2 regions of the Streptomyces sp. NPDC020490 genome follow, and region 2 is predicted to be linked to the other one. Evidence: predicted binding sites of a transcription regulator. Region 2 holds the regulator's gene; the other holds the start of a gene.
What was found. The regulator HrcA, encoded in region 2, represses chaperone genes, less so after heat shock. The targets are predictions, from matches to a motif close to TTNGCACTCNGNNNNNCNGAGTGCNAA.
Positions count from the first base shown of each region.

Region 1: the regulator HrcA is predicted to act here: its motif matches at 2,933-2,959, upstream of groES (co-chaperone GroES).

Region 1 covers NZ_JBIRUY010000010.1:84,796-92,913, forward strand. Annotated here, with positions in the region: gene ACH4ZX_RS13175 (DEAD/DEAH box helicase) at 1-693, shown strand, start outside; gene groL (chaperonin GroEL) at 736-2,361, opposite strand; gene groES (co-chaperone GroES) at 2,478-2,786, opposite strand; gene ACH4ZX_RS13190 (polysaccharide deacetylase family protein) at 3,084-3,965, opposite strand; gene ACH4ZX_RS13195 (polysaccharide deacetylase family protein) at 4,364-5,260, opposite strand; gene ACH4ZX_RS13200 (methyltransferase domain-containing protein) at 5,396-6,562, shown strand; gene ACH4ZX_RS13205 (RNA polymerase sigma factor) at 6,590-7,924, opposite strand.
Region 2 covers NZ_JBIRUY010000041.1:22,123-30,240, reverse strand. Annotated here, with positions in the region: gene hemW (radical SAM family heme chaperone HemW) at 1-1,023, shown strand, start outside; gene ACH4ZX_RS33215 (Uma2 family endonuclease) at 1,124-1,708, shown strand; gene ACH4ZX_RS33210 (DUF3097 domain-containing protein) at 1,680-2,498, opposite strand; gene ACH4ZX_RS33205 (MBL fold metallo-hydrolase) at 2,530-3,261, opposite strand; gene hrcA (heat-inducible transcriptional repressor HrcA) at 3,451-4,467, shown strand; gene dnaJ (molecular chaperone DnaJ) at 4,468-5,604, shown strand; gene ACH4ZX_RS33190 (nitronate monooxygenase) at 5,683-6,756, shown strand; gene ACH4ZX_RS33185 (16S rRNA (uracil(1498)-N(3))-methyltransferase) at 6,753-7,511, shown strand; gene ACH4ZX_RS33180 (VOC family protein) at 7,544-7,936, shown strand; gene ACH4ZX_RS33175 (hypothetical protein) at 8,058-8,118, shown strand, end outside.

The sequences.
Region 1 (8,118 bases), on a different contig from region 2:
CTGAGCGGGCGGACCGAGATCGGCCGCACCGACCCGGATCTGCTCACCGAGGAGGTCGAGGGACCGCGGAAGCTGCTGCTGGCGGGCCGCAGCTGGCTGGTGACGTACATCGACTGGCGCCGCAGGCGCTGCTTCGTCGAGCCCGTGGACGAGGGCGGGCGTGCCAGGTGGAACGGCTTCGGCCCGGACCGTGTCCGGTCGTTCACCCTGACCCGTGCCGGGCGGCAGGTGCTGCTCGGCGATGACCCACCCGTCGTCCTCACCCGTCGCGCACAGGCCAAACTGGCCCAAGCGCGGGATGCCCACCGGGACGTGGTCCACCCGGCCGGTACGGTCATCACCCGCCGGGGGGACGGCGACGTCCGGTGGTGGACCTGGGGCGGACACCGGGCGAACGCCACCCTGACCGCCTCTCTCCCCTCCGTGGTGCTGCCCCACCGGATCACCGACGACCGCTTCCTGAGGCTGCGTGACGACGTGACCCCGCGGATGTGGCGAGCCGCCGCGGCGGACGCCGGCAACGGCGTGACACTGCCCGAGGTGGACGTACGCGCCGTGCGGGGCCTGAAGTTCGCGGAGGCACTGCCCCCACGGCTGGCGGAGGCCACCCTCGCCGCCCGGCTGGCGGACGCTCAGGGGGCGCGGGCGCTGCTGGCGGAGAACGTCCGGTTCCTGGTAGACACCGACGGCTGACCGCATCTGCCGAGACGGGGGCCTTCCTGTGAGCGGTGCGGCTCAGTGGCTGTGGCCGTGGCTGTGGCCCGCGGCGGCCGGCTCTTCCTCTTCCTTCTTCTCGACGACCAGGGTCTCGGTCGTCAGCAGGAGGGAGGCGATGGAGGCGGCGTTCTCCAGGGCGGAGCGGGTGACCTTCACCGGGTCGATGACCCCGGCCTTGACCAGGTCGCCGTACTCGCCGGTGGCGGCGTTGTAGCCGTTGCCCTTCTCCAGCTCCTTGACCTTGGAGACGATCACGTAGCCCTCGAGGCCCGCGTTCTCCGCGATCCAGCGCAGCGGCTCGACGACGGCGCGCGCGACGACGGAGACGCCGGTGGCCTCGTCGCCGGTCTTGTCGAGGTTGCCCTCGAGGACCTTGGCGGCGTGGACCAGCGCGGAGCCACCACCGGAGACGATGCCCTCCTCGACCGCGGCGCGGGTCGCGGAGATGGCGTCCTCCAGACGGTGCTTCTTCTCCTTCAGCTCCACCTCGGTGGCGGCGCCGACCTTGATCACGCACACGCCGCCGGCCAGCTTGGCGAGGCGCTCCTGGAGCTTCTCGCGGTCCCAGTCGGAGTCGGTGGTCTCGATCTCGGCCTTGATCTGGGCGACGCGGCCGTGGACGTCCTCGGACTTGCCGGCGCCGTCGACGAGGGTGGTGTCGTCCTTGGTGACCGTCACGCGGCGGGCGGAGCCCAGCACGTCCAGGCCGACCTGGTCGAGCTTGAGGCCGACCTCCTCGGAGACGACGGTGGCGCCGGTGAGGATCGCCATGTCCTGCAGCATCGCCTTGCGGCGGTCGCCGAAGCCGGGGGCCTTGACCGCGACCGCGTTGAAGGTGCCGCGGATCTTGTTGACCACCAGGGTCGACAGGGCCTCGCCCTCGACGTCCTCGGCGATGATCAGCAGCGGCTTGGAGGAGTTGGCCTGGATGACCTTCTCCAGCAGCGGCAGCAGGTCGGCGATCGCGGAGATCTTGCCCTGCGTGATCAGGATGTAGGGGTCGTCGAGGACGGCCTCCATGCGCTCCTGGTCGGTGACGAAGTACGGCGAGAGGTAGCCCTTGTCGAAGGCCATGCCCTCGGTGAAGTCCAGCTCCAGGCCGAAGGTGTTGGACTCCTCGACGGTGATGACGCCGTCCTTGCCGACCTTGTCCATCGCCTCGGCGATGAGCTCGCCGACCTGCTGGTCCTGGGCGGACAGCGCGGCGACGGCGGCGATGTCGGACTTCTCCGCGATCGGGCGGGCCGACGCCAGCAGGTCCTCGGAGACGGCGGCGACGGCGGCGTCGATGCCCTTCTTCAGGGCGGCGGGGGAGGCGCCGGCGGCCACGTTCTTCAGGCCCTCGCGGACCAGGGCCTGGGCCAGCACGGTGGCGGTGGTGGTGCCGTCACCCGCGATGTCGTTGGTCTTGGTCGCCACCTCCTTCACCAGCTGGGCGCCGAGGTTCTCGTACGGGTCCTCGATCTCGACCTCGCGGGCGATGGTGACGCCGTCGTTGGTGATGGTGGGAGCGCCGAACTTCTTGTCGATGACGACGTTGCGGCCCTTGGGGCCGATCGTCACCTTGACCGTGTCGGCAAGCTTGTTGACGCCGCGCTCGAGGGCGCGACGGGCGTCCTCGTCGAACTTCAGGATCTTCGCCATGACAGCGTGAGCCCTCTCGGAAATCTAGGTGAAAGAAACTGCGCCCCGGGCGCCCGGCTTCTTGTGTGGTCGCGGGGGCCAGGGGCGCAGCTAAGAGCGGAATGCTCGAGGTGGGACTACTTCTCGATGATCGCGAGGACGTCGCGAGCCGAGAGGACGAGGTACTCCTCGCCGTTGTACTTCACCTCGGTGCCGCCGTACTTGCTGTACAGCACGATGTCGCCGGTCTTGACGTCGAGCGGGAGACGCTCGCCGTTCTCGAAGCGGCCCGGGCCCACGGCCAGGACGACGCCCTCCTGGGGCTTCTCCTTGGCGGTGTCCGGAATGACCAGGCCAGAGGCCGTGGTCTGCTCGGCGTCCAGCGGCTGGACCACGATGCGGTCCTCGAGCGGCTTGATGGCAACCTTGGAGCTGGCGGTCGTCACGATCCGACCTCCCCCTTCGGAGATCTCACGGGGTTAACTGTCTGAGGTGGCGACCAGGTCGATCCGTCGTCGCGGGTGCCGGACCTGCCCGTCGCGTTGTTGGCACTCTCCAGGGGGGAGTGCCAGACCTGAGACTATGACCGTGATTAGCACTCGGTCAAGCGGAGTGCCAATCACCGCGGCGCGTCGGCCGGGGTTCCGCGCCGCAAGGAGGACTGCGCGGGGTCGCGCGGCGGCTGCGCAGGACCGTACGCGGCCGTACGGCGGACCCGGGGCCTGCCGACTGACTTGGCGGCGTCAGACGTAGTCCTCCAGCCGCGCCACCCTCAGCCCCCGGCCGCGTGCCTCCCGCAGCAGCCGCGCCGTCCGCTCCCCGACCGTCGGTCCCGTGCCCTCGCCCGCGGCCACGGCCACGATGTCGCCGGGGCCGAGGCGGTGCTCGCCGCCCGCGTACGTCAGTTCGCCGTCCCCCGTCATCGCCGCCCGCCACAGCACGACCGCCGAGATGCCGCAGTCCGCCGCGGCGCGCAGGGTCGTCGCGTCGTACGTGCCGTAGGGCGGGCGGAAGAGGCGGGGGCGGACGCCGAGGCGAGCGGTGAGCTTGTCCTGCTGGCCGCAGATCTCGGCGCGCTGACCGACGTAGGGCAGGCCGCGCAGGGCGAGGTGGTCGAGGGTGTGGTTCTGCAGGCTCACTCCGACCGACCGCAGGCGCGCGAGGTGGGCGTAGCCCGGGCCGGCGACCCGGTCGGTGAGGAAGATGCTGACGGGCAGGCGCAGTGTGCGGACCGTCTCGGCGAAGCGGGGGTCCGTCTCCGCGCCGTCGTCGTAGGTGAGGAAGACGACCTTGTCGCGGGTGGGGACGCGGAAGAGCACCCGCGGCAGGCCCCGGTCCGCCGCGGGGGCGGCCGGAACCCGGGACGGATTCGGGGCCGCGTGGCCCCGGCGGCGGGGCGACGGCCGCCCGGGCGCGGGATCGCTGCCGCGGGGCGACGGCCGCCCGGGGGCGAGGTCCCGGCCGCGGGGCGACGGCCGCCCGGGGGCGAGGTCCCGGCCGCAGGACGACGACTGCCCGGCGACCGGAAGACCGGCAGCCGGAAGACCGGCGGCCGGAAGACCGGCGGCCGGATGACCGCCGTCGTACGGCGGCCGCCCGGCAGCCCTGTCTCCGGCGCCGACCAGCCGGTGCCCGACACCTTCGTCCCCCGCGCCACGCGGCCGACGCCCGACACCCTCGTCCCCCGCGCCACGCGGCCGACGCCCGGCGACCCCCTCCCCGGCCCCGCACGGCCGGCGCCCCGCGCCCCTGTCCCCCGTACCGCGCAGCCGCTGCCCAGGACCCCCGTCCCCGTCCTCGACCCCGCCGTGCGCCCGGTGCCCGACGGACGTGTCCCCCGTGGCGTGCGGCGGCCGGCCGGCGGTCGCCGTGCCGTGCGGCGACTGCCCCGCCGTCGCCGCACCGTGCGGACCCATTCGCCGGGCCGCCTTCTCGCCGAGCCGTTGGATGGGGTCGACGGACGGGGCGCAGCCGGTGAGCAGGAGGGTGGCCGCCAGCGCACCGGCCGCCAGGCGGCGCCGCCTCACAGGTAGTCCTCCAGCCGGGCCACCGCGTATCCCTGGACGGTGACCTTGTCCAGGAAGCGGCGGAGCATGTCGGGCATGGTGCCCTTCCACTGCCCGCGGCCCCGGAAGTGGGTCAGGACGATGTCGCCGGGGTGCAGGAAGCGGTCGTCCCGGTACTCCCAGTGGTCGACGAAGACCTCCTCGTCCCAGATGGGCGCGTACCGGATGCCGCAGGCCTTGGCGGCGAGCAGGGTGTCCTGGTTGTAGCTGCCGTAGGGCGGGCGGAAGAGGCGGGGGCGGACGCCGTAACGCTCCTCGATCACGTCCTGCATGCCGCAGATCTCGCGCTTCTGCTCCTTGTAGGACAGGCCGCGGAGGTAGGGGTGGTTGAGGGTGTGGTTGTTCAGCGTCACTCCGTCGTGCCGCATCTTGCCGAAGTAGCCGTAGTCGTCCCGGATCAGGAAGTCGCTGAGGAAGGCGGTGTACGGGATCTTCAGCTCGCGCGTCATCCGCAGGAACGCCGGGTCCTTCTCGGCGCCGTCGTCGATGGTGAGGAAGACGACCTTCTGCTCGGTGGGGACGGTGGTGAAGACCGGGGGCAGGTCCAGTTCGCGCTGCCCGTCGACCTCGAAGCCCTTGCGGGCGGTGATCACCGGCTTCTTCGCGGGCGGCGGCGGGGCGGTCAGCGGCACCTTCGCCAGGCCCCAGCGTCTGGCCGCCGCGGCCCGGGCGACGGCCGCGGCGCGCAGCCGCGCGGCGTACGCCTCCAGGGCGCGGGCCGGGGCCGCCTTCAGGGGCGGCTGGCCGGCGGCCGGGGTCACCTCGGCCGAATCCACCTCGGAGGCGTCGCCCTGCGCACAGCCGGAGGCGATGGCGGCCGCGGCGAGCAGGGCGGCCCCGCAGCGGACCCGCATCCGGAACGATGCCCTATTTTTATCGTTTTGTCGTACTGCTCGCATGATGCCGGATCCTCGCAGCCCCCGTCCCGCGTCCCGGCCCGACACCGCGGCCGGCGGCACACCATCCACCGACTGGCCCACAATGAGCCGGTGAACGACCTCGCCTGCCTCCTCACCCCCGAAGGCCGCGCCCTCCTCGAAGAGGTGCGCGACACCGCCCCGGCCGACGAACTCGCCGTCGCCACCCGGCTGCGCCGCGAGCACCCCGCCGAACTGGTGTCGGCGGCGCTCGGGCAGGCGCGGCTGCGGCAGCGGGCGGCGGCGAAGTTCGGGGCGGCGGACGCGCGGCGGATGTTCTTCACGCCGAACGGGGTCGAGCAGTCGACCCGGGCGAGCGTGGCGGCGTACCGGGCCGGGCGGCTGCGGGAACTGGGCGTGACCTCGGTGGCCGACCTGTGCTGCGGGATCGGCGGGGACGCGGTCGCGCTGGCGCGGGCCGGCATCAGGGTGCTCGCCGTGGACCGCGACCCGGTGACGGCGGCCGCAGCGCGCGCGAACGCCGAAGCGCTCGGGCTGGCGGAGCTGATCGAGGTGCGCCAGGCCGACGTGACCGAGGTGGACACGGCCGGCTGGGACGCCGTGTTCGTCGACCCCGCCCGGCGCGGCGGACGCGGCCGCGTCTTCGACCCGGAGGCCTACTCGCCCCCGCTCTCGTGGGCGGTCGGCGCGGCCCGCACGGCGCCGCACGCCGCCCTCAAGGTCGCGCCCGGCATCCCGCACGAGGCGGTGCCCGCCGACGCCGAGGCCGAGTGGATCTCCGACGGCGGGGACGTGAAGGAGGCCGTGCTGTGGTTCGGGACCGCGCCGGGCGCGGTGCGCGCGACGCTGCTGCCGGGCCCCCGCACGCTGCACGGCAGGGGCCTGCCCGATCCCCCGGTCCGCGCCGTCGGCCGGTACCTGTACGAGCCCGACGGGGCCGTCATCCGCGCCCACCTGGTCGCCGAGGTGGCCGAGGAACTGGACGGCGGCCTGATCGACCCGACCATCGCCTACGTCACCGCCGACCGCCTGCGGCCCACGCCGTACGCCGTGCCGTACGAGATCACCGACCGGCTGCCCTTCAACGTGAAGAAGTTGAAGGCGCTGCTGCGGGAGCGGGAGGTCGGGACGCTGACCGTGAAGAAGCGCGGGTCGGCGGTGGAGCCGGAGGAGCTGCGCCGGAAGGTCAAGCCGCAGGGGCCGAACGCGGCGACCGTGTTCCTGACGCGGGTCGCAGGGGCGCCGACGATGCTGATCGGAGCGCCCACGCGGCCTTAGAGCTCCGGCCGGAAGCGCCGTGGGACCTCAGGCGCCGGGGAGGGACTTGAGCCGGTCCAGCAGCAGTTGCCGCTCGCGGGCGTTGCGCGTCAGCCCGGCCGCCCGCGCCAGTTCCTCGCCCGCCTCCGCCGTGCGTCCCAGGCGGGCCAGCAGGTCACCGCGCACGCTGGGCAGCAGGTGGTAGTCGCGCAGGGCGGGCTCGGCGGCGAGGGCGTCGACGATCTCCAGCGCCTTCGCCGGGCCCTCGGCCATGGACACGGCCACCGCGCGGTTGAGCTCGACGACCGGGGACGGGGCGCGGGCGGCCAGCAGCCCGTACAGGGTGGCGATGCTCGCCCAGTCGGTCTCCTCGTAGGAGTGGGCGTGCGCGTGGCAGGCGGCGATGGCGGCCTGGAGGGCGTAGGGGCCCGGGGCGCCGGACGTGGAGGCGGACGTGGAGGCGGACGTGGAGGCGGACGTGGAGGCGGCCCCGGCGCGGTCGAGGGCGGCGATGCCGCGGGCGATGAGCATGCGGTTCCAGCGGCGGCGGTTCTGGTCCTTCAGCAGCACGGGTTCGCCGTCCGGGCCGGTGCGGGCGGCCGTGCGGGACGCCTGGAACTCCAGCAGCGCGGTCAGGCCGTGCACCTCGGGTTCCCCGGGCATCAGCTGCGACAGCACGCGGGCCAGCCGCAGCGCGTCCTCGCACAGGGCGGGACGCAGCCAGTCGTCGCCGGCCGTGGCGGCGTACCCCTCGTTGAAGACGAGGTAGACGACGTCGAGGACCGGCCCGAGCCGGGCCGCGCGCTCCGGCCCGTACGGCACCTCGAAGGCGACGTTCTTCGCGGCCAGCGTCCGCTTGGCGCGCACGATCCGCTGGGCGATCGTCGGCTCCGGGGTGAGGAACGCACGGGCGATCTCGGCCGTGGTCAGGCCGCCGAGCAGGCGCAGGGTCAGCGCGATGCGGGCCTCGGCGGACAGCACCGGGTGACAGGCGGTGAACACCAGCCGCAGCAGGTCGTCGTCGATGTCGTCGGGGTCGGCGGGCTCCTCGAACGGCGCCGTCGTCTCCAGGTCCCGCCCGATCTCGCGCAGCTTGCGGGCGTAGGTCTCCCGGCGCCGGACCAGGTCGACGGCGCGGTGCCGGGCGGTGGCCATGAGCCAGGCGCCCGGGTTGTCGGGCACCCCGTCCCGCGGCCACTGCTCCAGCGCGGCGACCAGCGCGTCCTGCGCGAGTTCCTCGGCGATGCCGACGTCGCGGACGATGCGGGCGACGCCCGCGATGACGCGCGGGGACTCGATGCGGAAGACGGTGTCGATGGCCTGGCGCGTGTCGGCGGCCTGACGGGGGTCGATGGCCTGGCGGGGGTCGGCGGCCTGACGCATGTCGGCGGCCTGACGGGGGTCGATGGCCTGACGGGGGTCGATGGCCTGACGGGGGTCGGCGGCCTGACGCGTGTCGGCGGCCTGGCGGGGGTCGATGGCCTGACGGGGGTCGGTGGCCTGGTGGGGATCGGCGACCCGGTGGATGTCGGCGGCCCGGCGGGGGCCGGCGGTGGGCTGCGGTGTCACAACCCACC
Region 2 (8,118 bases):
GACACGCTGATCGACGAGATCCGGCTGGCCCGCAAGGTGCTCGGCGACGACCCCCGGGAGGTCCGCACGGTCTTCGTCGGCGGCGGCACCCCGACGCTGCTGGCCGCCGCCGACCTGGTACGGATGCTGGGCGCGATCCGCGACGAGTTCGGCCTCGCGGCGGACGCGGAGGTCACCACGGAGGCGAACCCGGAGTCCGTCGGCCCGGAGTACCTGGCCGCACTGCGGGAGGGCGGCTTCAACCGGGTCTCCTTCGGCATGCAGAGCGCCCGGCAGCACGTCCTGCGGGTCCTCGACCGCACCCACACCCCCGGCCGCCCGGAGGCCTGCGTCGCCGAGGCCCGCGCGGCCGGCTTCGCGCACGTCAACCTCGACCTGATCTACGGCACCCCGGGCGAGTCGGACGACGACTGGCGGGCCTCGCTCGACGCGGCGATCGGCGCGGGTCCCGACCACGTCTCGGCGTACGCCCTGATCGTCGAGGAGGGCACGCGGCTCGCCCACCGCATCCGTCGCGGCGAGGTCCCGATGACCGACGACGACGTGCACGCCGACCGCTACCTGATCGCGGAGGAGACCCTGTCGGCGGCCGGCTTCGGCTGGTACGAGGTCTCCAACTGGGCCACCTCCGAGCAGGCCCGCTGCCTGCACAACGAGCTGTACTGGCGTGGCGCCGACTGGTGGGGCGCGGGACCGGGGGCCCACTCGCACGTCGGCGGGGTGCGCTGGTGGAACGCCAAGCACCCCGGCGCCTACGCGGCGGCCCTGGCGGCCGGGCGCTCGCCGGGGGCCGGCCGCGAGCTGCTGTCCGACGAGGACCGGCGCGTGGAGCGGATCCTGCTGGAGCTGCGGCTGCGCGAGGGAGTCCCGCTGTCCCTGCTGAAGCAGGACGGCCTGGCGGCCTCCCGGCGCGCACTGGCGGACGGCCTGCTGGAGAGCGGGCCGTACGACGAGGGACGGGCGGCCCTCACCCTGCGGGGACGACTGCTGGCGGACGCGGTGGTCCGGGACCTGGTGGACTGATCAGCCGGCGGAGTGAATCACTGCGGAACGCCGGTCCGGTCCCTGACCTGGTTCGTAGGCTGCCGCTGACAGGACGCGGCGGATGTGGAGGGCCACGGGGATGACCGCTGTGGACGAGCGCGGGATGACCAGGTACTTCGAGGAGCTTGAGCCTCCCGAGGGCGTGAGAGCCGAGCTTCTCCGGGGGGAAATCGTGATGATGGCCAGCCCTGATCTGGTGCACAACATCATCGTGATGTTGATCGGCAGGCAGATCCCGGGCGACCGGTGGTATGCCATCCAGACCCAGCACGTCGACATCGTCGACGAGGCCAGCGAGCCCGTCCCGGACCTGGTGGTCGTGGAGCCCGAAGTGCTGCCCGCCTCGGGGCGACTGCTGCCGGCCCAGCTCATCAGCATGGTCGTGGAGGTCGTCTCGAAGACCAGTGTCGACAGGGACTTCAGGACGAAGCGGTCGATCTACGCGGCCGGCGGTGTGCCCGTCCACCTCATCGTCGATCCGGTCATGGCGCAGTGCGTCCTGCTCACGAAACCCGTCGGCGAGGGCGAGAAGGCAGACTACAAGGGGCAGGAGAAGACGAAGTTCGGCGATCCGCTGAGCATCAGCGCTCTGGGTATCGAACTCGACACGAGTGGGTTCGGCACGCTGCCCGACGTCAGGCCCCATCCGTGGCCGCTGCCGTGACGAAGTCGATCAGCTCCTCCACCCGCCCCAGCAGCTCCGGCTCCAGGTCCTTGTAGGACGTCACCCGCGCCAGGATCGCCTGCCACACGGCGCCCGTGTTGTCCGACGGCCAGCCCAGCGCCCGGCACACGCCCGTCTTCCAGTCCTGCCCGTGCGGCACGCGCGGCCAGCCCGCGATGCCCAGGGAGGACGGCTTCACCGCCTCCCAGACGTCGATGTACGGATGGCCGACGACCAGCGCGTGCTCGCTGGTCACCTGCTGTGCGATCCGCCACTCCTTCGACCCGGGGACCAGGTGGTCGACCAGGACGCCCAGCCGCGCGTCCGGGCCCGGCGCGAACCCGGCCACGATCGACGGCAGGTCGTCCACGCCCTCCAGGTACTCCACCACCACGCCCTCGACGCGCAGGTCGTCGCCCCACACCTTCTCCACCAGCTCCGCGTCGTGCCGTCCCTCGACGTAGATGCGCCCGGCGCGGGCCACGCGCGCGCGTGCGCCGGGCACGGCGACCGAACCGGACGCCGTACGGGTGGGCCGCAGCGGGCCGGAAGACGGCTTGACGAGGGTCACCGGGCGGCCCTCCAGCAGGAACCCGCGCGGCTCCATCGGGAACACCCGGTGCTTGCCGAAGCGGTCCTCCAGGGTCACCGTGCCCGCCTCGCAGCGGATCACCGCCCCGCAGAAGCCGCTCGCGGGCTCCTCGACCACCAGGCCCGGTTCCGCCGGGACCTCCGGCGCGGGCCCGGTCTTCTTCCACGGAGGGGTCAGGTCCGGAGAGTACTGGCGCATTCGAACGACGATAGGAGAACCGTCCCGCCGATCACCGCGACACGCCGAAACGGTCCGCCAGCGCGTCCCGCTGCGCCCGGACGAACGCCGCGTCGACCACCGCCCCGTGACCGGGCACGTACAGCGCGTCCTCGCCGCCGAGGTCGAGCAGCCGGTCCAGCGCGGCCGGCCAGTGCGACGGCACGGCGTCCGGACCCGCCTGCGGCTCGCCCGACTCCTCGACCAGGTCCCCGCAGAACACGACCTCCGGCGTGCCCGGGACCAGCACGACCAGGTCGTGGGCGGTGTGCGCCGGGCCCACGTTCGCCAGCAGCACCTGCCGGCCGCCGCCCAGGTCGAGCGTCCACTCGCCGCTGACGTGATGGCGGGGCGCGGCGAGCGCGTCCACCGCCTCCTCGGCCAGCCGCGCGTCCAGCCCGCACCGCACCGCGTCCGCGCGCAGCTCCTCGCGTCCGCGCCGCCCGGTGAACACCGCGTCGGCGCCGACCGCCCCGAACACCTCCGCGCCCGCGAACGCCGCCGCCCCGAAGACATGGTCGAAGTGGGGGTGGGTGAGAGCGAGATGGGTCACACGGTGACCGGCCAGCCGCTGCGCCTGCGCCCGCAGCCGCGCCCCCTCCGGCAGGCTCGACCCCGCGTCGACCACCAGCGCCGTGCCGGCCCCGACGACCAGCCCGGCCGTGCAGTCCCAGCCCGGAAGCCGGCACCGCCCGACCCCGGCCGCCAGCCGCTCCCACCCGAGCTCTTCCCAAGTCACCGTCATACCGCGACGCTAGTGCCTGTCTGACGACGGGGATCGTCGGACAGGCCCGGCCGTACGGACCCGCCCCGGCAGGACCGACCTTGCCCAGTCAGTACCCCGCCGCCGTACACTGGGCCGGGGAACGCTGGCACTCGGACACGCAGAGTGCCAGGCAAGGCGTCAGGGGACGACTTTCTGGAGGTGTGCGCCATGCTGAGTGAACGACGGCTCCAGGTATTGCGCGCCATCGTCCAGGACTACGTCGGCACCGAGGAGCCGGTCGGGTCGAAGGCCCTGACCGAGCGGCACAACCTCGGCGTGTCCCCGGCGACCGTGCGCAACGACATGGCGGCCCTGGAGGACGAGGGGTACATCGCCCAGCCGCACACCAGCGCCGGGCGCATCCCCACCGACAAGGGCTACCGGCTGTTCGTCGACAAGCTCGCGGGCGTCAAGCCGATGAGCGCCCCCGAGCGGCGCGCGATCCAGAACTTCCTCGACGGCGCCGTCGACCTCGACGACGTCGTGGCGCGCACGGTGCGGCTGCTCGCGCAGCTCACCCGGCAGGTCGCCGTCGTGCAGTACCCGTCGCTCACCCGGTCCACGGTCCGGCACGTCGAACTGCTCTCGCTCGCCCCCGCGCGCGTGATGCTCGTGCTGATCACCGACACCGGCCGGGTCGAGCAGCGTATGGTCGACTGCCCGGCGCCGTTCGGCGAGGCGTCCCTCGCGGACCTGCGGGCGCGGCTGAACAGCCGGGTCGCGGGCCGCCGGTTCGCGGACGTCCCGCGGCTGGTGGAAGACCTCCCCGAGGGCTTCGACGTCGAGGACCGCGGCACCGTCTCGACGGTGCTGTCCACCCTCCTGGAGACGCTCGTCGAGGAGAACGAGGAGCGGCTGATGATCGGCGGCACCGCCAATCTGACCCGCTTCGGACACGACTTCCCCCTCACCATCCGGCCCGTCCTGGAGGCCCTGGAGGAGCAGGTCGTCCTCCTCAAACTCCTCGGCGAGGCAGGCGATTCGGGCATGACCGTGCGCATCGGGCACGAGAACGCCTATGAAGGACTCAACTCCACGTCCGTGGTCTCGGTCGGCTACGGTTCGGGCGGCGAGGCAGTCGCCAAGCTCGGCGTGGTCGGACCGACCCGCATGGATTACCCGGGAACGATGGGAGCGGTACGCGCAGTGGCACGGTACGTCGGACAGATCCTGGCGGAGTCGTAAGTGGCCACGGACTACTACGCCGTTCTCGGCGTGCGCCGCGACGCGTCGCAGGAAGAGATCAAGAAGGCCTTCCGGCGGCTCGCACGCGAGCTGCACCCGGACGTCAACCCCGATCCGAAGACCCAGGAGCGGTTCAAGGAGATCAACGCCGCCTACGAGGTGCTGTCGGACCCGCAGAAGAAGCAGGTCTACGACCTCGGCGGCGACCCGCTCTCGCAGTCCGGCGGCGCCGGCGCGGGCGGCTTCGGCGCGGGCGGCTTCGGGAACTTCTCGGACATCATGGACGCCTTCTTCGGCACGGCGTCCCAGCGCGGCCCGCGCTCGCGCACCCGGCGCGGCCAGGACGCGATGATCCGCCTGGAGATCGACCTCGACGAGGCGGCCTTCGGCACCACCAAGGACATCCAGGTCGACACGGCGATCGTCTGCTCCACCTGCAACGGTGAGGGCGCCGCGCCGGGCACCTCCGCCCAGACCTGCGACATGTGCCGCGGCCGCGGTGAGGTCTCCCAGGTCACCCGGTCCTTCCTGGGCCAGGTCATGACCTCCCGCCCCTGCCCGCAGTGCCAGGGCTTCGGCACCGTCGTGCCCACCCCCTGCCCGGAGTGCGCGGGCGACGGCCGGATCCGCTCCCGCCGCACGCTGACCGTCAAGATCCCGGCCGGCGTCGACAACGGCACCCGCATCCAGCTCGCGGGCGAGGGCGAGGTCGGCCCCGGCGGCGGCCCGGCCGGCGACCTGTACGTCGAGATCCACGAACTGCCGCACCCGATGTTCCAGCGGCGCGGCGACGACCTGCACTGCACGGTCACCATCCCGATGACCGCGGCCGCCCTCGGCACCAAGGTCCCGCTGGAGACCCTCGACGGCCTCGAGGAGGTCGACATCCGCCCGGGCACCCAGTCCGGCCAGTCGATCCCGCTGCACGGCCGGGGCGTCACCCACCTGCGCGGCGGCGGCCGGGGCGACCTCATCGTCCACGTCGAGGTGCAGACCCCCACCAAGCTCGACGTCGAGCAGGAACGCCTGCTGCGCGAGCTCGCCAAGCTGCGCGGCGAGGAACGCCCGCAGGGCCAGTTCCAGCCGGGCCAGCAGGGCCTGTTCTCCCGGCTCAAGGACGCCTTCAACGGGCGCTGACCACACGGGACGCCCCTGGCCCCGGCCAGGGGCCCGTCCCGATTCGGACTTGCTCACGGGACGTGACAACATGCGGTCATGTCCTCCGCACTGACCGATCTCTGCCCCCATCCGATCGTGCAGGCCCCCATGGCGGGCGGCGTCTCCGTGCCCCACCTCGCCGCCGCCGTCTGCGCGGCCGGCGGGCTCGGTTTCCTCGCCGCCGGGTACAAGACCGCCGACGGCATGTACCAGGAGATCAAGCAGCTGCGGAGCATCACCGACCGGCCCTTCGGCGTGAACCTCTTCATGCCGCAGCCCGACCACTCCGACCCCGCCACGGTGGAGCTCTACGCCCACCAGCTGGCCGGCGAGGCCTCCTGGTACGACACCGAGCTCGGCGACCCCGACAACGGCCGCGACGACGGCTACGACGCCAAGCTCGCCGTGCTGCTCGACAACCCGGTGCCGGTGGTCTCCTTCCACTTCGGCGTGCCCACCCGCGACGTCCTCGACTCCCTGCGCCGCGTCGGCACCTTCACCATGGCCACCGCGACCACCGCGGAGGAGGCCCTCGCCGTGCAGCGGGCCGGCGCCGACGCGGTCATAGCCCAGGGCGTCGAGGCCGGCGGCCACCAGGGCACCCACCGCGACGTCCCGGAGAACGACCGCGCCGGCATCGGCCTGCTGTCCCTGGTCGCCCAGATCCGCGAGACCGTGAGCATCCCGGTCGTCGCCGCCGGCGGCATCATGCGCGGCAGCCAGATCGCCGCCGTCCTCGCCGCCGGCGCGTGTGCCGCCCAGCTCGGCACCGCGTTCCTGGTCACCCCGGAGTCCGGGGCGAACGCCGTGCACAAGCAGGCGCTGACCAACCCCCTGTTCGTCCGCACCGAGCTGACCCGCGCGTTCTCCGGCCGCCCGGCCCGCGGCCTGGTCAACCGCTTCCTGCGGGAACACGGCCCGTACGCGCCCGCCGCCTACCCCGACGTCCACCACCTCACCGCGCCGCTGCGGAAGGCGGCAGCGAAGGCCGGCGACGCGCAGGGCATGGCGCTGTGGGCCGGGCAGGGCCACCGGATGGCCCGGGAGCTGTCCGCGGGACAGCTGGTGGAGGTGCTGGCCGCCGAACTCGCGGAAGCGAGAGCGGCGCTGTCGGAAGGCGGTGTGCGATGACGGCTCCGGTGTTCGTGCTCGATCCGCTGGTCCTGCCGGACTTCCGCGGCGGGGAGTACGTCCTCGACGGCCCGGAGGGACGGCACGCCGTCTCCGTGAAGCGGATGCGGCCCGGCGAGGACGTCATCCTCACCGACGGCCGCGGACGCTGGACGGAGGGCGTCGTCAAGGCCGCCGAGGGCAAGGACCGCCTCGTCGTCATGGACCTGGAGAGCGTCTGCGAGGAGCCGCAGGAGCAGCCCCGCATCACCGTCGTGCAGGCCCTGCCCAAGGGCGACCGGGGCGAGCTGGCCGTGGAGACGATGACCGAGACCGGCGTCGACGCGATCGTGCCGTGGACGGCCTCCCGCTGCGTCACCCAGTGGAAGGGCGAGCGGGGCCTGAAGTCCCTCGCCAAGTGGCGCGCCACCGCCCGGGAGGCCGGCAAGCAGTCCCGCCGGGTCCGCTTCCCGGAGGTCGCGGACGCGGCGACGAGCAAGCAGGTTGCCGCACTTCTCGCCGAAGCCGACTTCGCCGCCGTGCTGCACGAGGACCGCGCCTACCCCAGCGAGCCGCTCGCCACCGCCGAACTCCCCGCCGAGGGCGAGATCGTGCTGGTCGTCGGCCCCGAAGGGGGCGTGTCCCCCGAGGAGTTGGCGCTGTTCGAGCAGGCCGGGGCGAAGACGTACCGGCTGGGCCGCAGCGTGCTGCGCACCTCCACCGCCGGCACGGCGGCGACCGCCCTGCTCCTCGGCCGCACCGGCCGCTGGTCCTGACCGCCCCCTCCTGACCGCCCCAGGGAGATCCCGTGGAACTCGCCCAAGTCCGGCTCCTCGTCAGCGACTTCCCCGCCTGCTACCGCTTCTACGCCGATGTCCTCGGGCTGAAGCCGCAGTCGGGGGCGAGCCGGGGACCGTACGAGAAGTTCAGCCCGGCCGCCGGCTCCGCGGGCATCGCCCTGCAGGACCGGGCGATGATGGCGGAGATCCTCGGCGAACTGGGCGGACCCGCGAACGGACACCGCTCCCTGGTGGTGCTGCGCGTCGACGACCTGAACGCCTACTGCGAACAGATCACCGTCCGCGGGGCGACCCTGCTGCACGGCCCGGCCCCCATGACGGACCGCATGCGCGTGGCCCATCTCAAGGACCCCGAGGGCAACGTGGTGGAACTTCAGGAGTGGCTCCTGCTGCGCACCTGACGGCCGCACTTCGGAGCGGCCGCGGGGCGACGCGCGGCCGCCCCGCAAGAGCCGCCCGGGGGCGCGTTCGTGGCCGTATGCGCTCTACCGCGCCGGCCCGGTCGGTGGCAGGCTGCCCTTCATGGGGGCATTGAGGCGTAACTGGCGCCGGCCACGCGGGTCGCGGGCGGCGGCCGTGGCCG